Hymenobacter swuensis DY53: one gene and its partner. The protein of the gene in region 1 interacts with the protein of each later gene in a pairwise test. Links are inferred from orthologs where the notes say so. Each region holds a gene or a part of one and is shown in the gene's direction. Other genes may lie near its edges.

What was found.
Region 2: the proteins of HSW_RS20215 (region 1) and HSW_RS07950 interact in binary tests that used the Escherichia coli proteins (3 or more experiments, as listed by UniProt). The link is inferred for Hymenobacter swuensis DY53 from one-to-one orthologs.

What each region holds. Positions count from the first base shown.
Region 1 is NZ_CP007145.1:4,402,302-4,405,811, reverse strand. What follows is about bases 32-3,465. They hold HSW_RS20215 (2-oxoglutarate dehydrogenase E1 component), read left to right. Parts: upstream 32-415; coding sequence 416-3,265; downstream 3,266-3,465. Other genes in these bases: odhB (2-oxoglutarate dehydrogenase complex dihydrolipoyllysine-residue succinyltransferase), read left to right, coding at 3,394-3,465; HSW_RS20220 (SMP-30/gluconolactonase/LRE family protein), read left to right, coding at 32-124. Outside these bases: more of HSW_RS20220, read left to right, coding at 1-31; more of odhB, read left to right, coding at 3,466-3,510. UniProt on the Escherichia coli protein: E1 component of the 2-oxoglutarate dehydrogenase (OGDH) complex which catalyzes the decarboxylation of 2-oxoglutarate, the first step in the conversion of 2-oxoglutarate to succinyl-CoA and CO(2).
Region 2 is NZ_CP007145.1:1,509,405-1,512,423, forward strand. Bases 55-2,997 are described here. They hold HSW_RS07950 (ABC-F family ATP-binding cassette domain-containing protein), read left to right. Parts: upstream 55-542; coding sequence 543-2,453; downstream 2,454-2,997. Other genes in these bases: HSW_RS07945 (hypothetical protein), read right to left, coding at 55-420; katG (catalase/peroxidase HPI), read left to right, coding at 2,897-2,997. Outside these bases: more of HSW_RS07945, read right to left, coding at 1-54; more of katG, read left to right, coding at 2,998-3,019. UniProt on the Escherichia coli protein: Genetic data indicate it may be involved in ribosome assembly or function.

The sequences.
Region 1 (3,510 bases):
CTTCTCCGGCGACGGCAAAATGCTGTACGTGACCACCTCGGCCATCCACAAAACCGCCACCTGGAACAAGGGTATCGGCCAACAGGACCAACCCTACTACATCTTCAAGATGGCATTGAAGTAGCACCGCAAGCAGTAGCGCGAACTTTGTAGTTCGCGTCCCCGCGCCGTAGCAACGGTAGTCGTTCGGGGGCGCGAACTGCAAAGTTCGCGCTACTACTTCAGCGAAAGCCGTTCCAATTCAACGGGAGCGGCTTTTGTATTTATTTGATAGATTGGACATCGGTACCTGTGTAAGAAACGCAGGGAGAATTATCTAATTGACTAACAGGTTTATTTGTACATGCGCATATCAGTTTTTACTTCCTGATCAGGCTATTTACCTTTACCCCCTGACACCACCAGCTCCCACCGCATGGACGCCAACTCTTATATCGCCAACGCCCACGGCGACTACCTCGACAACCTGTACCAGTCTTATAAGGCCGACCCGCAGTCGGTGGATGCGAGCTGGCAGAAATTCTTTGAAGGCTTCGACTTCGCCCAGCAGTACCCCGAAGACGGGATGCCGCAGGCCGATGGCGAAGGCGTACTGACCACCTCGGCCAGCACCAACCAGGCCGGCGCCGTCCGGGCTGTGGATACGGTGGCGGCCGACAAGGAAACGCAGGTACGCAACCTCATTCACGCCTACCGCAGCCGCGGCCATTTGGTGGCCAAAACCAACCCGGTGCGCGAGCGGAAGGACCGTAAGGCCCGCCTCAACATTGCCGACTTCGGCCTGAGCGACGCCGACCTCGATACCAAATTCAAGAACGGCGAAGTGCTGGGCTTGGGCTCGGAAGCCACGCTGCGCGAGATTGTGGCCGCTTTGCAGAAGGTGTACACCCGCACCATCGGCTTCGAGTACATGTACATCCGCGACCCGCAGGTACTCGATTGGTTCCGCGAGAAGGTGGAGAAGGACTCGCTGAGCTTCAACCCTGGCGTGGAGTACAAGAAGCGCATCCTCAAGAAGCTAAACGAGGCCGTGGTGTTCGAGAACTTCCTGCACACGAAGTTCCTGGGCCAGAAGCGCTTCTCGCTGGAAGGCGGCGAAACCACCATCCCGGCCCTCGATGCTATTATTAACAAGGCCTCGGAGCTGGGCGTGCAGGAGGTGATGATTGGCATGGCCCACCGCGGCCGCCTGAACGTGCTGGCCAACATCATGGGCAAAACCTACGAGCAGATTTTCTCAGAATTCGAGGGAACGGCCGTACCGGACCTAACCATGGGCGACGGCGACGTGAAGTACCACATGGGCTATTCGTCGGAGGTGGAAACGGAAGGTGGTAAGAAAGTGAACCTGAAGCTGGCCCCCAACCCCTCCCACCTGGAGGCGGTGAACCCGGTGGTGGAAGGCTTCGTGCGCGCCAAGATTGAGCACCAGTACGGTGGCGACTACCACCAGATTCTGCCCATCCTAATTCACGGCGACGCGGCGCTGGCTGGCCAGGGCATCGGCTACGAGCTGACCCAGATGTCACTGCTGGAAGGCTACCGCACCGGCGGCACGCTGCACTTCGTGATTAACAACCAGGTGGGCTTCACCACCGATTTCGAGGACGCCCGCTCTTCAATTTACAGCACCGACCTCGCAAAGATCATCGACGCGCCGGTGCTGCACGTGAACGGCGACGACCCCGAGGCCGTGGTATTTGCCGTGCGTCTCGCCACCGAGTACCGTCAGCAGTTCCACGCCGATATCTTCATTGATATGGTGTGCTACCGCCGCCATGGCCACAACGAGTCGGACGAGCCCAAGTTCACCCAGCCCACGCTCTACAACCTCATCAGCAAGCACCAGAACCCCCGCGAGGTGTACAACGCCATGCTGGTACAGCGCGGCGACGTGGACGCGCAGTTGGCCCAGCAGATGGACAAGGAGTTCCGCGACACCCTGCAGGCCCGCCTGGATATGGTGAAGCAGAAGCCGCTGCCCTACAACTACCAGGCCCTCGAAAACGAGTGGCGCAGCCTGCGCCGCAGCAAGCCCGAGGACTTCGAGAAGTCGCCGGAAACCGGTATCAGCGAGGAAGTGGTGGCCAAAGTAGGCAAGGCTCTGACCACGCTGCCCGAAGGCTTCCGCCCCCTGAAGCAGATTGAAAAGCTGATGGAGGAGCGCAAGAAGATGTTCTTCGAGACGCGCATGCTGAACTGGGCCGCCGGCGAGCTGCTGGCCTACGGCTCCCTGCTCGATGAGAAGCACATTGTGCGCGTAAGCGGCCAGGACGTGCAGCGCGGCACGTTCTCGCACCGCCACGCCGTGTTGCACGACGCCGAAACCTCGGCCCCGTATAACTCGCTGAACTACATCGGCGAAGGCCAGGAGAAGCTGAGCATCTACAACTCGCTGCTGAGCGAATACGCGGTGCTGGGCTTTGAATTCGGCTACGCCATGGCCAACCCCACGGCCCTGGTAATCTGGGAAGCCCAGTTCGGCGACTTCGCCAACGGCGCCCAGACCATGATTGACCAGTTCATTGTGAGCAGTGAAAGCAAGTGGCAGCGCATGAACGGTGTGGTGCTGCAGCTGCCCCACGGCTACGAAGGCCAGGGCCCGGAGCACTCCAACGCCCGCCCCGAGCGGTTCCTGCAGCTGGCCGCCGAAAACAACATCATCGTGGCCAACATGACCACGCCGGCTAACTTCTTCCATGCGCTGCGCCGCCAGCTGACCTGGGAGTTCCGCAAGCCGCTGGTAGTGATGTCGCCGAAGTCGATGCTGCGCCACCCGCTGTGCGTGTCGCCGGTGGAGGAGTTCACCTCCGGCCACTTCCGCGAGGTGCTCGGCGACGTGTACGCCGACGCCAAGAAGGTGAAGCGCGTGCTGCTGTGCTCGGGTAAAGTGTACTTTGATTTGCTGGACGAGCAGCAGCAGTCGGGCCGCACCGACGTGGCCATTGTGCGCCTGGAGCAGCTGCATCCCTTCCCCAAAAAGCAGCTCGACGCCGAGCTGGCCAAGTACCCTAAAGCTAAGGTGTACTGGGTGCAGGAAGAGCCCGAGAACATGGGCTACTGGAACTACCTGCTGCGCTTCATGCGCCGCGAGCTGGAAGACGTGATTTCGCGCAAGCCCTCGGCCTCGCCGGCTACCGGCTACAACAAGGTGCACGTGAAGGAGCAGAAGGACCTCGTGGCCCGCGCCTTCGACAAGCCCAAGGAAGCCGTGGCCGACGATAACATCAAAGCCACCGCCGAAGTAGCCAAGAAGCAGGACTAGTCCTGGGTCATTCCGAGCAGCGCGAGGAATCTGAGTGAAAACGGACAACGGCTTCACCCAGATTCCTCTCGCGTCGGAATGACAACTTCCCCGACATTCCCCACCGAAACCCTTCAAAACTCCCACTTATGGGTCTGGAAATTAAAATCCCCGCCGTCGGCGAGTCCATCACCGAAGTAACCATTGCCAAGTGGCTGAAAGCCGACGGTGACACCGTGAAGCGCGACGAGATTCTGGCCGAGCTG
Region 2 (3,019 bases), 2.9 Mb from region 1 along the record:
AATGCTGGTATCGGTGATAGTGCTGTCCTTAAACGCGCGGATCTCAGTGAAAAAATCGACGTTTTCGTTTCTGTACAGACCAATAAAATCAATGTTTTTCCGGGGGTTGATGACGACCGCACTGGCCACAAACGTTGTGGCCTCATCACCGAACGGATACGTTTTCTCTTTGAATGTATAGACGCGTTTGATATCTCCGTCCACATAGCTGGATAGGATAGATTCTAGTTGTTGAGTGATATCACGGGGTAAATAGTCACTAACTGAATCCAATGGGCTGGCTAATGTATCGACGGCTTCACCAGACGTATACAATTCCCTGCTTGCGGGTAATCGAATAGCAGTTCTTTTGTACTTGCTGACCTCAGATTCGCAACTGCAAAATAGATACACGCTTAGGGCGAGTAGAATATACTTCATAGAAGGGCCTCGTGAATTAAGTGAGGTAATGAGGTAGTAAGTAGCGGGAAGGAGGTGAATGTAGAGTGCCGACCTCTGTGGGTAAACCCGTACCTTTGCGGCTTCAAGCCCCGCAAAGTAGGATGATTTCCATTACCGACCTCGACTTCCATTTCGGCTCCCGTACCCTCTACGACAAGGCCAGCCTCCACATCAAACCCAAGGATAAGATTGGCCTGATCGGGCTGAACGGCCGGGGCAAATCCACGCTGCTGCGCATTCTGGTAGGCGAATACAAGCCCGACGGCGGCAGTATCTCGATGAGCAAGGACGTGAGCCTAGGCTTCCTCAACCAGGATTTGCTGAGCTACGACTCCCACGAATCCATCCTGATTGTGGCCATGCAGGCCTTTGGTGAGGCGCTGGATATCCAGAAGAAGATTGACGAGGTGCTGCTGGAATTCGAAACCAACTACACCGACGATTTGGTGGAGAAGCTGGCCGATCTGCAGGAACGCTTCGAGGCGCTGGGCGGCTACACCATGCAGGCCCGCACCGAAGAGATTCTGGAGGGTCTGGGCTTTACCACCGAGGAGCTGCAGCGGCCCCTGAAGCTGTTTTCGGGCGGCTGGCGCATGCGCGTGATGCTGGCCAAAATCCTACTCCAGCAGCCTTCTCTGCTGCTACTCGATGAACCGACCAACCACCTGGACTTACCGAGTATCAAGTGGATTGAGAACTATCTGGCCGGCTACGAAGGCGCCGTTATCATCGTGAGCCACGACCGGGAATTCCTGGACCGTACCACCAACACCACCGTGGAAGTGACGGGCGGCAAGCTGGTACCCTACGCCGGCAACTACTCGTTCTACCTCGAAGAAAAAGAAGAGCGCAATGCCATTCAGAAGGGTGCGTTCGAGAACCAGCAGGCCCAGATCAAGCAGGCCGAGCGGTTTATTGAGCGGTTCAAGGCCAAGGCCAGCAAAGCCAAGCAGGCCCAGAGCCGCGTGAAAGCCCTGGATAAGTTGGAGCGCATTGAGGACGTGGCCGCCGACGACGCCAAGGTGAACATCAAGTTTAACTTCACCGTGACGCCCGGCCGCCATATCCTGCGTATGGAGCACGTAGGCAAGAAATACGGCGAGAAAATCATCTTCCGCGACACACACGTGCACATCGAGCGGGGCGACAAAATTGCCCTCATCGGGGCCAACGGCAAGGGCAAATCTACGCTGATGCGTCTGGTGGCCGGCTCCGAGGCGCCTACCAACGGCAACCACCAGCTGGGTCACAACGTCATCATGTCGTTCTACGCCCAGCACCAGCTGGAAAGCCTGCGCATCGAAAACGAGATTCTGCAGGAAATGGTGGAGGCCGGCTCGCGGCGCTCCGAGATGGAGCTTCGCTCTGTTTTGGGTTCGTTCCTGTTCACCGGCGACGAGGTGTACAAGAAAATTAAGGTGCTTTCGGGCGGCGAAAAAAGCCGCGTGGCCTTGGCCAAAACCCTGATTTCGGAAGCTAACTTTCTGCTGCTCGACGAACCGACCAACCACCTGGATATGCAGTCGGTGAACATCCTGATTCAGGCGCTCGACCAGTATCAGGGCACCTATATCGTGATTAGTCACGACCGGTTCTTCGTGGAGAACGTGGCCAACAAGATCTGGTACATTGAGGATTACCAGCTGAAGGAATACCCCGGCACCTACGCCGAGTATGAGCAATGGCAGGAGGACCGGGAAAAGGCCGCCAAGAAGGCCGGTCTGCCCTCGCCTTCGGCTCCCAAGCCGCTGCCCAAGGAAGAAAAGAAAGTGGAAGCCGCGCCCGCCAAAACGCCCTCACCCGACCAGAAAAAAGCCCTCAAAGAGCTGGCCGAGGTAGAAAAGAAGATTGACGAGCGGGAAAAGGAGCTGGCCCAATACGAGGCCCAGCTGGCCGACCCCCAGATTTACCAGAACGCCGCCCAGCTGAAGGATGCCACCCTCAAGTTCGAGCAGGTGAAGAAAGAGCTGGCCCAGCTCAACGACCGTTGGGAAATGCTGGCTGAAATGTAGCCTGCTGACTTTACCAGTTGAAACGCCCCGCCGGAAGCTACGAGCTTCCAGCGGGGCGTTTCGCGTTTTTCGGTCCCCGGTCCGGCGGCTGTTGAAGCTGTCGGGCCGTTCGTCGCGTGCTGACACCTGATCTACGACGGAACAGCATCAGCTGGCTTCAACCGGTCCGACAGCTTGCAGCTGCCGGGCCGGGCCCGCTACCAACTATATTTTGTCTTTCTAGATAAGAATGATTCTTATCTGGGTGTCGTTTGCTACTTTTGAGCTCGACAACAAACAGCCCTGGTTGGGGCTTGTAATGGAGTCGTATCAGTTGCCGTCAGCGTACGGAAAACTGGTCAGCAAGCGTCTTACTCAGCGTTACGTTCAAAACCATCCCAAACAACCTTATGGCGCACGAACAAAAGGGGCATGCCCCCGAAAACAACACCACAGAATACTTCATGAACGACACCTCCATAGCCAAGTGCCCGGTTATGGGAGGACAGTTGAAGCAGACGGCCGGTAGTGGCACCCGCAACCGCGACTGGTGGCCCAACCAGCTACGGCTCAATATTCTGCGGCAG